Regions from separate parts of the Rothia sp. ND6WE1A genome, predicted to be linked through region 1. Evidence: predicted binding sites of a transcription regulator. Region 1 holds the regulator's gene; the other holds the start of a gene.
The links. The regulator HspR, encoded in region 1, represses chaperone genes until heat shock. The targets are predictions, from matches to a motif close to AAGTTGAGTCNNNNNGACTCAACTT.

Region 1 (8,100 bases):
GGCACCGGCACCGAGCAGTCGATGACCATCACCGGCGGCACCTCGCTGTCCAAGGATGACATCGATCGCATGGTCAAGGATGCCGAAGCTCACGCTGAGCAGGACAAGGCGCGCCGTGAAGCTGCTGAGACCCGCAACCAGGCTGAGACTTCCGCTTACTCCATCGAGAAGCTCATCAAGGAAAATGGCGACAAGCTTCCCGATGATGTCAAGACTGAGGTTCAGGGCGACGTCGACGCAGTCAAGGCAGCTCTTGAAGGTGACGACGACGACGCAGTAAAGTCCGCTTTTGAGAAGCTACAGCAGTCCCAGACTAAACTGGGCGAGGCTATCTACGCTTCCGCTCAGGCAGAGGCCGCTAACGGCGACTCCTCTGCACAGGCTGATGACGACGACGTAGTGGATGCAGAAGTAATCGACGACGAAGACGAGAAGAAGAACTAATCATGGCTGAAAACACCAACGAGCAGCAGGGCAATGACCCTTTGGAAGACGCTTTCGAGGCGCCCTCCGCTGAAGGCCACCCAGAAGCCGAAGGTGTATCTGAGGACGCCGTAGTAGAGGAAGAATCTGCTACGGCACCCGAAGAAGCCTCGGTGGAGGATTCGGTCGACGAAAACGAAAAGCTGGCAGCTGAGCGACTTGAGGATCTTCGACGTTTGCAGGCGGAGTTCACTAACTTCAAGAATCGCAGTGCTAAGGAAAAAGAGCAGCTTCGCGAATTTGTGATGGCAGATTTTGTGAGCGCGCTCCTTCCAGTCATCGATGATATTGATGCCGCTCGTCAGCACGGCGATTTGGAAGATGGTCCCTTTGCCGCCATTGCCCGCAAGCTTGAAGAAACTTTGGGCAAGCACGGCATGGAGCGTTTCGGTGAAGTCGGCGAGGCTTTCGATCCGAAGGTTCACGAGGCGGTTCTTCAGCAGCCTACTTCTGAGGTTGAACCCGATCATGTGTCGATGGTTCTGCGGAACGGCTACAAGGTCAAAGACCGCGTGGTGCGTTCGGCTCAGGTAGCTGTTGCTACTGCTGAATAAAATCGGGCTGAGATAGCCCATCAAGCTAGATTGGGGCGGGCTCGAAGTTCTCGAGCCCGCCCATTCTATGAAAAGCAATAATATTTTTTTGAGAAGACTTAAAAGAGATTTACCTACGCTGAGATAAGGAGGCGTTCGATGGCAAGTGAAAACTGGCTTAATCAAGATTTTTATAAGGTGCTGGGGGTAGCTGAAGACGCCTCCGATGCAGACATCAAAAAGGCTTACCGCAAGCTAGCGCGCAAGTATCACCCCGACCAACACCCTGGAGATGCCGAGGCAGAGCGGAAGTTCAAAGAAGTAGCTGAGGCTTACGACGTCCTGTCTGATAAGAAGGATCGCGAGGAATACGACCAGATCCGCAAGTATGGTGCCGCTGGTTTTGCTGGCGCCCAGGGTGGCGGATTCCCCGGTGGCTTCGGGGGAGGGTTCCCCGGCGGGCAAAACGTTCACTTTAGCCAGTCCGGCGGTGGTCAAAACATTAACATTGAGGATTTGCTCGGTGGAATGTTCGGTGGTGGCGCCGGAGGGTTCGGCGGCTTTGGTGGTGGCTCCAACTTTGGCGGCGGGTTTCAGCAGGCTCCTCGCAAGGGTGCCGACGTTGAGGCAAATGCTCGTATCTCATTCAAGGATTCCTTCAACGGTACCGAACGATCAGTGACCTTGCCGTCGGGAGCAACGACTAAGATTCGTATTCCTGCCGGCGTCAAAGACGGTCAGAAGCTCAAACTACGAGGCAAGGGACAGCAAGGCCCTGGCGGAGCAGGCGATTTGATTGTTCACGTTTTCGTGGATTCGCACCCTGTTTTTGAGCGCGATGGCAACGACGTAGTGGTTCATGTTCCTGTTTCCTTGCAGGAAGCCGTGGAGGGTGCCGTACTCGAAGTACCTACTCCCGACGGTAAGAGCGTGAAATTACGTTTGCAGGCAGGTGCTCCAGCAGGCCAAAAGATGCGCGCCAAAGCCCGCGGGTTTAAGACAGCAAAGGGCACCGGCAACTTGATTGTTATCCCTGAAGTTGAGCTACCTCAGAATCTCACGGATGAGGCGAAAACTGCATTTGCTGAGTTCTTGAAGCTGGCTCCTCAAGGGGATGTTCGCAGCGATTTGATGAGGAAGGCGGCGCAGTAACAGATGGCTTTAGGATCAGACCGACCGGTTTACGTTATTTCGATTGCTGCTGAGCTTGCGGGTATGCACCCCCAGACTTTACGCCAGTATGATCGCATGGGTCTGGTTGAGCCGTCGCGTGCTCCGGGGCGCGCCCGTCGTTACTCGCAACGGGACGTCGAGAAGCTGCAGGAAATACAGGATCTTTCGCAGGCAGGCGTTTCTTTAGAGGGTATTAAGCGCATTATGGGCTTGCAGAATCAGTTGGATGAGATGCATGCTCGTATGCAGGAGATGGCGCAGGAGCTGGACGTCGCACATGCTAAGTTGGCGGAATCCTCGCGGGTCTTCGCTGCGGGGTCGCGCGGTGAGGTAGTGCATTTGGCGCGCGGTAAGCGCCCGGCGGGTAAGCCTCGTTCGCAGGCAGTAGTTCTATATCGCCCTAATCGCGGAGGCAAATAAATTCTCGCTGTGATGGAAATCTACTGGAAATAATTGAAAATATTTACTTTACGTGTAAACTAAATAGGTGTTGATTTCCCCCCCAATCGACATCCCCCATTTTTCCAGCAGATTGTTCCCCCATGATATTTTCTGATGCAGTTTTATTGTTTGTTGCCGTTCAGGTGATCCTAGGTACTGCCTGGGCTTATCCTAAAGTCTTTCGCGTGCATCCTATTTCTGGTAACCAGCCGCAGATTAGTCGCGGTAACTCTATTTATGTCGGCAATAGCACGGTCGTGAACTCTCATCCTGAATATGTAAACAATGACTACGGTAATGCCGGCGGCGAGTGGTTCGACTTGTCGAAGTAGTCCTGCTGTAGCTCGACGACGCCGTCTGCCTTAAAGCGTGAATTCCTCTGGGTCACTAAATCCGTAGAAGGGCACTGAAATAAGTGCCCTTCTACGGATTTAGTGACCCTTGCTCGTTAAATTAGCGACGTCGATACGTCAGGTCGTGGGCCCGCCGTCCAGCTTCGCCGGCTTTGCGCTCAAACGATGTCAGCACGCGACCGTCCCATCGGGGAGCCCAGCCGCCAGCAGGATCCTGCTCGGTAGCGCCCTCACCAGAGTGCAGGTTTTCGAAATCGGGGTGAGCATCCAAAACGTCTCGCATTACAATCGCGTATTCTTCCCAGTCGGTTGCTAAACGCCAGGTAGCACCGGGCTTCAAGACGCGAGCTACCTTATCGGCGAATTCCGGTGAAATCAGGCGGCGTTTATGGTGGCGAGTCTTATGCCAGGGGTCCGGGAAGAAAACCCACAGCTCATCAATAGAGTCTTCATCAAACATGTTGTCCAAAAGCTCTGGTGCATTTGCCTGTGCCACCCGTACGTTCTCCACACCCTCTGCCGCCATTTTGCGCAACAAATCTGCAATGCCGGGAGTGTAAACCTCAACCGCCAAAAAGTTACGCTCAGGCTGCTGCGCCGCGCGATGAACAATCGCCTCACCTAAGCCGGAGCCAACCTCCACGGTCAGGGGAGCGGTGCGACCATAAATTTTTTCGGCATCGAACTCAGCCTCGGGTGCCACCGATGTGTCGGTCAAAAGGCGCGGCAAATCCAACACATGGGTAGGGGAGAAATCTTCCCACGCCTTCAAGCGGCGTCCGGTGAGTCGATCGCCACGACGGACAAACGAGAGTGGCTGCCGGTGAAACTTTTCGGGAGTTTCTTGCTCGGTAGGCTCAATACCCTGCTCGCGCAACTCTTCTTGAGCCGCAAAATCTGCCTTTTGCTTATTGGTTTCCATAAGGGATTCTCCTTTAATATGCCGGGTACCTGCGGAAACTCAAAGCACCACCCGGGAACAACCTCTCTAGTTTAAAGCACAAAAAATGCTCTGCCGCTCAAAGAGCAACAGAGCATTCAGTCAACAAAAAGTTATTACTTCTTCTTCTTGGAAAGAAGCAGAGCCAAGCCAGCGCCGAGAAGAACGAAGTCCTTAGCCAGCGCAGTGCCTTCCTGGGAGGGGCGGATGCCGTCTTCCATGGTCATGTTTTCGTCACCGAAGTACATGGTGAGCATGCCAGCGGAGAATACGGTCAGACCCAAGCCAGCGAGCTTTGCGGGAATAACGGGAAGAAGGAGTGCTGCACCCAAAGCGGTTTCGCCGTAAGCAAGTGACTTGCCGAAGGTGTTAGCGGAAAGCTTCTCAACCTGGGGAACGCCTACCTTAGCCATCTGCTGGAGGTAGCCGTAGGTGCCTTCGTCCATGCCGAGCTTGCCGATGCCGGAGTTCAGGATGAGGGCGCCAGTGGTGGAGCGCAATGCAAGATTGGAGAGAAATGACATGTCATTTTCCTTTCAGAATAAGGTTTGTTTTCAAGAAAAGACTTTACACGGAAAATAATTCAAGAGCACCTACATTCGTGAAAAATATTGCAAGGGTAAGGCAAAACACTCTGGTGCGAACCGTGGGGCGAGGTGCGTTTTACTTCTTTTTGCGCGAGAGAGCCAATGCAAGACCGGAGCCGAGGAAAGCAATATCCTTGGCGTAGCTCATACCTTCTTGGGAGGGGCGGACGCCGTCGTCGAGGGTGAGGCTGTCATCGTTGAGGTACATGGTGAGCAATCCCGCGGAAAATGCGGTAAGACCAAGACCTGCAATTTTGGCGGTAACTACGGGGCAAAGTAGCGCGCTACCCAGCGCAATTTCGGAGTAAGCGAGACCCTTGCCGAAAGTAGTGGGGGAGAGAGTGGACAAGCTAGGTACAGCTTTAGAACCCATATCCTGCAACCACTTATAGGTTTCTTCGTCAGCATTGAGCTTGCCCAGGCCTGAATTCAAAATGAAGGCACCGGTAGTAGAGCGAAGTGCAACGTTTGAAAGAAAAGACATTATTACTCCTAATTTCAAAATTTTATAAGCGTACTTACAGTGTATGCCATCTTATGGTGTTGATTGGGGCGCAAAATGAGGAATCTTTAAGTTGTGCCACATCATGAGAAATACACCTTTTTGAGGCTTTGAGGTTGGCAACGTCTGGGAAATTCGTCTAATCTGTGATGTAACTAGGACCACTGTGTTACGCAATCTGCAACCGGAAGAAACTCCCGTTTTCCCCATGCGTAACTAGATGGTTTACATACATTCTGGAGGTAACGTGCCCAGTCACGCACAGAACGACGTCGCTGAAGTTGAATCAGACGGCTCGCTACAAAGAGGTCTCAGTAACCGCCATATCCAGCTCATTGCAATCGGTGGCGCAATCGGCACCGGTCTGTTCATGGGCTCGGGCAAAACTATTAGCCTGACCGGTTCATCCATTCTTTTCGTCTACATCATCATCGGTGCTGCAATCTTCATGGTTTTGCGCGCGATGGGTGAGCTTCTCCTATCTAATTTGTCTTATAAGTCTTTCTCAGACTTCGCATCCGACATTCTTGGCCCCGGCGCCGGGTTCTTTGTCGGATGGTCCTACTGGTTTATGTGGGTTGTTACTGCAGTAGCGGACGTTATTGCAATTACTGGCTACGTGAAATTCTGGTGGGAAGATGTTCCCCTCTTTCTACCAGCGCTAGTTATTATCGGTTTGCTTCTCGCGCTGAACCTTCCTTCAGTGAAGAACTTCGGTGAAATCGAATTCTGGTTCGCAATCATCAAGATTGTTGCAATCATTGGCCTTATCATTGTCGGTGGCATCATGGTCGCTACTGCTTTCACTCCTGAAAACGGTGACACCGCCCGCGTCGCTAACCTCTGGGAACACGGCGGATGGTTCCCTAAGGGTGCTATGGGCTTCCTCGGTGCTTTCCAGATTGCGCTGTTCGCATTCCTAGGTTCTGAACTTGTAGGTACAACTTCTGCGGAAACCAAGGATCCTTACACCACTTTGCCTAAGGCAATTAACGCTGTACCTGTTCGTATTATTCTCTTTTACGTACTGACTCTGGCAGTAATTCTCATGGTGACTCCCTGGACCAAGATTGTTCCTGAGAATAGCCCCTTCGTCTCCATGTTCAGCCTTGCAGGTTTTGGAGCTGCGGCATCGGTAGTGAACTTCGTGGTTCTCACCTCTGCAGCGTCCTCGGCTAACTCCGGTATCTTCTCCACCTCGCGTATGGTCTACGGTCTTGCAGAAGAAGGCTCCGCCCCCAAAGTTTTTGCTCTCCTTAGTAAGAACGGTGTACCTCGTAACGCACTATTCCTCACTTCCGTATTGCTTCTCTCATCCATCATTCTGCTTTACTCGGGTGACTCGGTGATTGGTGCATTTACCTTGGTGACCACCGTGGCCGCTATTCTGTCAATCTTCAACTGGGCAATGATTCTCATTTCCTACATTTCCTACCGCAAACAGTTCCCTGAGCGTCACGCAGCTTCCAGCTACAAGATGCCCGGTGGTGTGGGAGCAGCTTATGTAACCCTGGCATTCTTCATCGCCATGATTATTGTGTTGGCTCTGTTCCAAGATACCCGGATTGCACTGTTTGCAATGCCCGGATGGTTTATCATTTTGGCTATTGGCTGGGCAACCGTTCGCCGCAACCCCAACTCCGCACGTTTGCAAGAGAAGGCCAAGCTTGAACGCACCCAGGCACTAGATATTGTTCCTCCTCGCGAAAAAGACAAAACACTATAAGTTGTTAGGCTCTTATCCGCCAAGGTGAGATATATGAATCAGGACGTCGTCTTGCGCTTCTAAAGCGCCAGACGGCGTCCATGTTCGATGAGCTTATTTTTTGACGTTTGAACGGTAAGCGGGTTGCTCAGGACAGGTTTTGAGAACCCGCTCCATTGCCTGCTTCTCGGTAGGCGTGACCCAGAGACCGTAAGCTGCTTTGACGGACACCTGACGCCCCACGTACTCACACTGGTAGCCACGTTGAGGAAGCCAATGTGCGGCGTCGGCATCGGACTTCTCCCTATTTGCTGCGCTGGTGGTTGCTTGAAGGTTCAGCGGATCATTGCCCAACTGCGCTCGCTGAGACTCACTCAGCAAAGTGGCGCCTGTTTGCCAGGCATTTGATAGTGCTACTACGTGGTCGATGGGAACCAACTGGCTGGTCTGCTCACCGCGCGTGAAATCTACCGAGGAGCCGGTGTAAGGATCAACTAAAGTGCCTGAAACGACCTTGCAGTTCTCGTTGCGCTTGAGATTCTGCAGATCGCGGGTAAGCACATCGTTGCGCTGATCGCAGCCGTTACCATCCACATCTGACCATGCTTTGCCAAACATCTCCCGCGAATATCCCGTTACTTCACCGGGCTGGCGAACTTCTAAGGTGCCTAAGACATCTGACGCTGTGGAGTAGGTTGATATCCCGCTATGAGCAAAACCTGTGCTGACGGGCGTACCAGCGGGGCGCAAGGCATCGACGGCGGCGTCCCAGTCCCAGCCGTTCTTACCCCACCAAAAAATGCCCGCAACCACAAGGATTGCTAGGAAAATCAGGCTGAGGTAAAAACGAACTTTGAGGGGGAGCTTCTTTGATCTAAGTCTTCTGCGTGCCACTTAGTCGTTCAGCTCAGATTGTACGCTGATTCGAGTAGTCGAATCCTCGATGAACTGGGCAGGAACCATCGGAACAGACCCGGTCGTAGGATCCGCTACATGAGTAGGAGAGGAATTAGTGGGGTCATCAGACTGGAAATAATCGGGGCGTTCACAGTGCAGACCCTCTCGCATGGCGCGAATAATGTGCTCGGCAGCAGCAGAGGAGTCAAAGAAATTCTGGGACCAGGTGAGAGTTCCTTCGCTCGGCTCACCCCAACCTTGCTCTCGCAAATACTCAATGTTGTATTCCTCTTTGCGCATTGAGAAATCGTTAGAATCTGTAATCTCGCACAGGTACCCGCCGGGGGAGCGCAAAATGCTGACGTAGGGGGTGTAATCACCTGCGGCAATTGACCCCGGGGTGAGGTAATAAACTCGTAGAGTCTGGTTCCAGGGAAGTTCTCTTAATCTGGCGAAGAGAACGTTGGTGAGAGACTTCCATGCCTG
Region 2 (8,100 bases), on a different contig from region 1:
CGGCTGAAGCGACGGTCTGGCTTACTACTTCGGTGGTGGAGTCATCCAGTGCCGATTTCTTTGCGGTGGACTCTAGAACTTTCGCTTTGGTGTCTTCGGCGGTGCCCTCTTTGAATTTAACGATCACCTGATCGGTATCTTCTTCAACGGTGGGAGCGTTTTTCACGCTGGCTTCTGCGTGAGTGCCTGCGGTAAGCGATGGGTCACCTTGAGAGTGAGGTGCGGAAGTGTCCGCGCCTTTGGGGGCCGCTATTGCAGGGGAGGTTAATCCTAAAGTCAGCAGGACAGTAAGAGACGATGCGAATACGATTTTGGGAGTGCGATGTGAAATTTTCAAGGGGGGAGGGCTTTCGGGGGAGTCGAAGCTGATGGGTACCGATTCAGGTTACCCCAAATCGAGGTTTTATTAGGTGGTTTAGGGGACAAAAAATAATCTGCCCCGGGGAATCGGGGCAGATTGAGAAAATAGGATGGGTATAAGCGACGACGCTTACTTGATGTCACCCTTTGAATTTTCAAGATGCGCACGTACAAACCACTGGAACTTTTCAAGCTCGGCAGTCTGTCCAATGAGCAAATCCTCGGTTACGGGGTCGAGTTCTCCCGCTTTTGCAATAGCGGCGCGGTGATCCTCAATGACGCCGTCGTAAACCTTGTTGATAGCTTCTAGATGTACGGTGGTGTCTGCGCGGCCTACCGAGTAGTCTTCCCAGGAGCGTTTAGCTACTAAATCGCCGGGAGTGCCCACCGGGGATACGCCCAGGGTTGCCATGCGTTCTGCGACTTCATCGGCAAAGCCGCGGACTAGCTCAATCTGAGGGTCAAGCATTTCGTGTACCCCGATGAAAGAGGGACCGACGACGTTCCAATGAGCATGCTTCAGGGTGAGCTGAAGGTCATTGAGCGCGTGCAGGCGCATTTGAAGCAGTTCACCTACTTGATGACCGGTCGCTTCAGTAAGTCCAGGAACGGTATAAGGTGCATTGGTTGCAGGCATGTTCAATCCTTTTCTGAGCTCGGAAATTATTACACATACGCAGTAATATCTTGGAACCTGCGTTCACTTACTATTTTAGTAAGCGCACCCCCAAAGTCAAGATTATTTTGAATTATTCATATTAAGGATTTTGGCTAGTGTGAGCTCTTCATGTTGCATTCGAGCATGCCCTAAATCTTCCGGTACGGGCACTTCACCGGGAACCACAATGACCTTCATGCCTGCTGCTAGTGCGCTTTGCACGCCGGAGGGGGAATCCTCAACAGCTACACACTGGGTTGGATCAACGCCGAGCTTCTTGGCTCCCAATAAGTATGGTTCGGGGTTAGGTTTCGGGTGAGTCGTTTGTTGGTCGCCAATCAAAGCGGTGAAATAACCGGGCGCGAGTTCGGACGTGCGCTGGGCAACCGCCGTCGTCGCGTTGGTGACAATACCCATGGGAATTCCTGCCTGATGAATCTCATCGAGTAGCGGGCGAATGCCAGGGAGGAAATCGTAAGAGCTTCGTGAAAATTCCTCCATCATGTAGGTGATGAGTTTCTTCTCAATCTCAGGCAGGGGCAAATCCACTCCTACCTTTTGGAGCTGTTCAAGAGTCTTGCGAATCGAATAACCCAACACCGCCAGGGTGTCTTCAGAAGTCCACGTGGCATTGTGCTCAGCTGCAATGCGCTGCTTGGCTGCTTCCCAGAGGGGTTCGGTGTCCACTAGGGTGCCGTCGTGGTCAAAGAGAATAGCTGCAGGGTAGTTCGATGTGCTCTCATTTTTACTCATAATTCCAGCCTATCCTGAACTGAATCTTTAGGGGGCAATGACCTACTATTACAGTGTGGATAACCAGTCATCTGAACAGATTTTGCACCGTCCATCGTCCGCTTTTCAGCGTCTGATGCTCTGGGCCGCAGTACCCGGCGCCTTGCTGTGCGCCCTGTGGATTACTGCCGGACGAGCTTTGTTTGGCGCCGGCGGTTCGCTGGTGGGTATTTTTGCCATCAGCTTTGGTCCGGCGCTTTTGGTTATCTTGGGGGTTGCTGCATGGTGGATGTGGCACGATGCCAAGCGGTACGAAGGATCGGCGGGGACGACGTCGACGTTAGCAGTTCTGCAACTGGTGACCTGGGCAATTGCTTTCATTTTTGGAATGCTCTGCCCAGACGTGGTGGATGGTAAGACCGTTTCTGCGGCGTCGAAAATTTTGGGTGAAGACTTTATCGGACTCTCTGCAGGGTTTGGCAATACTTCAGGGATCTTGACGTTCGTGGCAGCATTCTCTGTATTTTTTGTGGCATGGGGTGAAAACCGGCGTTCGCGCAAACGTGCCGCCGGAGTGAGCGAAGAAGATGAAGAGCTCATTGCCCGTCAGTACAGCGAGTATGAATTTTTGGATGAGATGGAATAAACCTTGCAAAGGTTGAGTTTTCATGGCCTCAAAAGCAAATTTCATACACCCTTGGGGAAATGAAATTTTCCTTTGAGGTGTATTTCTGACGGTGCTTCTTTGGGTTGGTATGGTGCATGGCCTGGTGGACCCCTCGCTTTATCCCGCGAGTGGGCCATTTCTCGTGAATATTCTCAAGCAAAATTATTGTAATTTATTCTGTGGAAAACTCTTGTCTTAACAACTTGAGCGGAGTAGACTCAAGTTAATAGATAAATAGAAACGCAGGGGTTGGGTCTAAATCCCGTATTTCTCAGTCTTTAACAGAGAAAACTTCAACTCGAAAGGAAGACTTTCATGGAACAAAAATTCACCACTAAATCACAAGAAATCATTAGTAGCGCGAACATGAACGCGCAAACCGCCGGGAACCCCAGCATCGAACCTGCCCACTTACTCAAAGCGCTCATGGATCAGCGCGACGGCGTGGCTGTAGCTGTACTCAAAGCTGCAGGAGTGGACATCGACGCCGTCTCCGTTGCTGCCTCCAATGAAATCGCCAAGCTGCCCAAGAGCAGTGGCTCATCGGTAGCGCAAGCACAATTCAGCCGCAACGCACTGCGTGCAATTCAAACCGCTCAAACCAAAGCAGAGCAATTCGGGGATACTTTCATCTCCACCGAAATGATTTTGCTCGGGCTTGCATCAAACGACGACGCTACAGCGAAAGCTCTGGCGGATAACGGCGCTAGCGCCGACGTCATCGCTCAGACCATTCCGCAGGTAAGAGGAGATCGCACCGTGGACACCCCAGACCCCGAAGGCACTTTCCAAGCGCTTGAAAAATTTGGTACCGATCTCACCAAGATTGCTCGCGAGGGCAAACTAGACCCTGTGATTGGTCGTGACTCAGAAATCCGTCGCGTCGTGCAGGTACTTTCTCGCCGTACCAAGAACAACCCCGTTCTTATCGGTGAACCAGGTGTAGGTAAGACCGCTGTGGTAGAAGGTCTTGCTCAGCGCATGGTCTCAGGCGATGTTCCCGAGTCTCTGCGCGGTAAAACCCTCATCTCTTTGGACCTCGGTTCGATGGTTGCCGGTGCAAAATACCGCGGTGAGTTCGAAGAGCGTCTCAAAGCTGTTTTGGATGAAATCAAGAAGTCCGAAGGCCAAATTATTACCTTCATTGACGAGATTCATACCGTCGTCGGTGCTGGCGCTTCCGAAGGTTCGATGGATGCGGGAAACATGCTCAAGCCCATGCTGGCGCGCGGTGAGTTGCGTTTGATTGGCGCTACCACCCTCAACGAATACCGTGAAAATATTGAGAAAGACGCCGCTCTAGAACGCCGTTTCCAGCAGGTCTACGTGGGTGAACCCAGTGTGGAAGACACCATCGGTATTCTACGTGGACTCAAAGAACGCTACGAAGCGCACCACAAAGTAGCCATTGCAGACTCGGCTTTGGTCGCTGCGGCAACGCTGTCCCACCGCTACATTCCCTCGCGTCAACTTCCCGATAAGGCAATCGACCTCATCGACGAAGCTGCTTCGCGCCTACGCATGGAAATCGACTCGGCACCCGAAGAAATTGACATGCTCCGGCGCCAAGTAGACCGCTTGACCATGGAAGAACTGGCACTTCAGAACGAAACCGACCCAGCCTCAGTAGAGCGCCTGGAACACCTTCGTGCTGAAATGGCAGACAAACGAGAAGAACTCGACTCTCTCAACGCACGTTGGGAAGCCGAAAAAGCAGGACTCAACCGAGTCGGCGACATCAAGAACAAAATTGATGAACTGCGCTCTCAGGCAGAGGTTGCTCAGCGCGAAGGTAATCTCGGTGAAGCCTCACGAATTCTTTACGGTGAAATTCCTGCCCTTGAAGGCGAACTGCATGCAGCGCAGCAAGCTGAAGAAGAGCACACCGAAAAAGAATCGATGGTTTCTGAAGAAGTAACCGCCGATGACATTGCCGAGGTTATCTCCGCTTGGACGGGCATTCCCGCCGGCAAGATGCTACAGGGCGAATCGGAGAAACTGCTGAACATGGAAGACGAGCTGGGCAAGCGACTCATCGGACAGAAGCAGGCGGTCACCGCCGTAGCCGATGCCGTGCGTCGTTCACGCGCAGGCATTTCTGACCCCGACCGTCCGATTGGTTCCTTCCTCTTCCTTGGCCCAACCGGCGTCGGCAAAACCGAACTCGCCAAATCACTCGCCGAATTCCAATTCGACGATGAAAAAGCACTGATTCGTATCGACATGAGCGAATTTGCTGAAAAGCACAGTGTCTCACGTCTGGTGGGTGCCCCTCCCGGATACGTTGGTTACGATCAGGGCGGTCAGCTCACCGAAGCGGTCCGCCGTCGTCCCTACTCCGTAGTGCTGTTGGATGAGGTGGAAAAGGCTCACCCGGACGTCTTTGACATCCTCTTGCAGGTACTCGATGATGGCCGCCTTACCGACGGTCAGGGGCGTACCGTAGACTTCCGCAACGTCATCCTGATTCTTACCTCTAACCTGGGATCACAGTTCCTGGTTGATCAGAACATGGAAGAAGACGCCAAGAAGCAGGCGGTTATGAACGTAGTCAACGCTTCGTTCAAGCCCGAGTTCCTCAACCGTTTGGACAACATCATCATGTTCGATCCTCTTTCGGCTCAGGATCTCTCTAAGATTGTGGACATTCAGATTGACGCGATGGCACAGCGCCTGGGCGCCCGCCGCATCAATTTGAACGTTACAGATGCCGCTAGCGAATGGCTCGGACTTGCTGGCTACGACCCCGCCTTCGGTGCTCGTCCGTTGCGCCGTCTGGTGCAAACCGAAGTGGGCGACCGTCTGGCACGAGGAATCCTCTCCGGCGCCATCCACGATGGCGATACCGTAAAGGTAGATGTGAACCCCGATGTTGCTATCGATGGGCTGATGGTGACGGCTGAGTAATGTTGCTTGGCTGAGCTATGTGATATTTCGCTCTAGCTAGGTCGCGGCTTCGTCAGGGACAAACGCTTGAGCTCAAACATTAAGAGGAGGACGCCACCCGGTCGGCTCTTACGGAACTTGTAGTCCGAGGGAGCTGAGGGGGGGCGTCCTCCTCTTATAACTCGCCTGCGCATTTATCCCTGCACTCCACCACGAGATGAGCTGGGGCGCGTAACACTGCTAGGCTCAGCTTTTTACTCAATCCAAGCAGATTACTGCTGCCTCAACCATTGTTCGAGGGTGGGTTCGAGGATGATGGCGTCGACCGGTGCGTAGAGAGATCCATCGGCAAGCGCCGGCAGGACGGCGTCCACGGTGGTGACCTTGCGGGAATCGTTCGTAGCTGCGAGATAGCGCTCGGTCAGCTCAGGCAAGGTGAGGCGTTCGCCGCCTGCAACGGTGATGAGCCCTTCCCCGTGTTTACCTTCCGCGGCTTCTACCAAGAAATCTGCGACGGCGCCCATAGGGGCTGGCTGGATAGCCCAGTTCTGTGCCTTCACCTCATCATCGGAAACTTCGGAGCCAGCGGGATTGAGCACAAACTCAAACCACTGCACCGAGCGAACCACGACAGATTCGAGCTCCGCCTTCTGAACGAGCTGTTCCTGCTCGAAGCGTGCCTTGTAGAAGGGGAATTCCTGGAGCTGGGGCTTTTCTACGCCGTTAATGGAAAGCATCACGAGGCGGTGAACGCCAGCTTTTTCTGCGGCGTCGATAAGGTTTTTAGCGCCGTCGAGGATAGGGGTAATCGGATCGTCAGAAGCAGGATCGCCCACCTGAGAAGCATCAATCACAGCGTCAACGCCGTCGAGCTGCTCCAGAATGCCCTCGCCAGCGAGCAAATCTACGCCTTCGGAGCGGCAAATCTTGACGACATCATGACCTGCTGCTTCAGCTTTTTCAACAATAACTTTTCCCATAGCGCCGGTGGCGCCAGCAACTGCAATCTTTAACATTCCTTTATTCTATGCCTGCTGATGTTTGCCTTGCTATGACTTGTAATAATAGAGGGGTGAACTTTGAATCATCCTCCCGCGCGTCTTCGTATGTTTCTGATGCGGAAAGTATTGCCCGCCCCGATATTGCGATGGCGCACCGTTCGGCAATTCGCTCGATTGAGCGGGTGGTCAGTGAAACGGCGACACCTCACGATCCAGTTTTTGCTCGTGAGGGTATCGCGGCAATGTTGGATGCCGGGGGAGTGTTGGTACTCACCGGTGCGGGAGTATCGACCGGTTCGGGAATTCCCGACTACCGCGGTCCCAACGGTTCGCTCAAGAAACACCGCCCCATGACCTATCAGGAATTTAGATACGACGACGGCGCTCGCCAGCGCTACTGGGCACGCTCGTTCGTGGGCTGGCGGCACATGCGCCGCGCCGAACCTAACGCAGCTCACTACCTACTGGCTAAATTTGAAGAGCGAGGCGCGCTAGCCGGTCTCGTGACTCAAAACGTGGATGGTTTGCACCAACGGGCAGGGTCAAAAAATATCGTGGCGATCCACGGTGATCTTGACCGGGTGATTTGCCTGATGTGCAGGCACCTAGAAAACCGCGCTCATATGGACACCCGCATCGACGCCATCAACCCCGGCTACCTTGCGCGGTTAGAAGGTGAAGAGCTGCAGGTTAACCCCGACGGCGACGTCGAACTTTCAGACACCTTCATTCGCGATTTTAAAATGGCAGGGTGCGAGAACTGCGGTTCCACCCGCTTGAAACCTGATGTGGTGTATTTCGGCGAAAACGTGCCCGCCGAACGCAAGGCTGCAGTCGCAGAGATGAAAGCTGACTCGAAATCCCTGCTCATTGTGGGTAGTTCGGTAGCGGTGATGAGCGGGTACAAGCTCGTGCTAGACGCGCAGAAGCAGGGCAAACCCATCGGCGTCATGAATGGTGGCCCCGGACGCGCGGACACCCGTGCAGATTACCTCTGGCGCACTGAAGTAGCAGCAGGGCTAGCTCAACTGATCTAGCTCCGAACAAAAAGCCGTTCACCGAAAAATGGTGAACGGCTTTTTTCTGAGCTCTACTCTTTGAATTCTGCTCTCTAAACCCGGAACTTTTAACGGTCAGGGGACGAAAGGTTGTAGCTAATTTCGAAAGCATCGAGCCGCTCTAGCTCATGTGAAAGAGCCTCGGACGAGAAGGAGCCAATTTCGCGTGCATCCAGCAAAGCCGCAGCTTCTTTCTGCACCAGTTCAGGGTCTTCACCCTTAGTCTTGACTCAGCTCACCACTGCGCTGAGAGTACTGCCCTGAATAACCAGCGAAAGAAGCGCCACGAGAAAGGCGATAAAAATCAGTAAGGAACGCTGCGGAGTTCCTTCGGGAAGGGTGTGCACCGTAGCCAGGGTAAACGCACCGCGCATACCTGCCCGCACCAAAATAACCGAGTGCTGCCACGTCAGCGGGCGCTCCATCTCGTAGCGAACCGTGGTTCCTACCCGTCGAATGCGCTTAATCATGTTTTCCTGCTTGCGGAAAAGACGCTGCTGAGAGCGTTCAGACACCGACTCAAAATCTTGCGGCTGAGGGTTCTTCCGACAGCAATGCTTTCTCTGGGGTACCTCTCAAAACGAGCAGGATAGGCGCGGTAACCCGAACCCGGTTTTCGAGGGAAGCAACCACGGCGATAACCGCCAGAGCGAGAACGATAGAAATAATAACGATCATAGGCAGAAAAACCTTCAAGCGCTGGAGAACAGCTAATCCTTAGGGTACTGCCCTCACTCG

Region 2: a site for HspR is predicted at 2,618-2,642, ahead of clpB (ATP-dependent chaperone ClpB). Genes of this name have one in related genera too.

Annotation. Positions count from the first base shown of each region.
Region 1 is NZ_LXTU01000038.1:25,339-33,438, reverse strand. Features, by position in the region: gene dnaK (molecular chaperone DnaK) at 1-444, shown strand, start outside; gene A7E48_RS05400 (nucleotide exchange factor GrpE) at 447-1,037, shown strand; gene A7E48_RS11510 (DnaJ C-terminal domain-containing protein) at 1,176-2,168, shown strand; gene A7E48_RS05390 (heat shock protein transcriptional repressor HspR) at 2,172-2,609, shown strand; gene A7E48_RS05385 (hypothetical protein) at 2,732-2,962, shown strand; gene trmB (tRNA (guanosine(46)-N7)-methyltransferase TrmB) at 3,084-3,905, opposite strand; gene A7E48_RS05375 (hypothetical protein) at 4,040-4,447, opposite strand; gene A7E48_RS05370 (hypothetical protein) at 4,587-4,994, opposite strand; gene A7E48_RS05365 (amino acid permease) at 5,233-6,738, shown strand; gene A7E48_RS11350 (HNH endonuclease family protein) at 6,832-7,611, opposite strand; gene A7E48_RS05355 (hypothetical protein) at 7,612-8,100, opposite strand, start outside.
Region 2 is NZ_LXTU01000025.1:10,110-18,209, forward strand. Features, by position in the region: gene A7E48_RS02595 (S8 family serine peptidase) at 1-166, opposite strand, end outside; gene A7E48_RS02600 (Dps family protein) at 491-997, opposite strand; gene A7E48_RS02605 (HAD family phosphatase) at 1,100-1,771, opposite strand; gene A7E48_RS02610 (hypothetical protein) at 1,809-2,396, shown strand; gene clpB (ATP-dependent chaperone ClpB) at 2,733-5,324, shown strand; gene A7E48_RS02620 (SDR family oxidoreductase) at 5,576-6,319, opposite strand; gene A7E48_RS02625 (Sir2 family NAD-dependent protein deacetylase) at 6,451-7,341, shown strand; gene A7E48_RS11460 (hypothetical protein) at 7,431-7,562, opposite strand; gene A7E48_RS02630 (cation:proton antiporter) at 7,593-7,877, opposite strand; gene A7E48_RS11080 (hypothetical protein) at 7,882-8,040, opposite strand.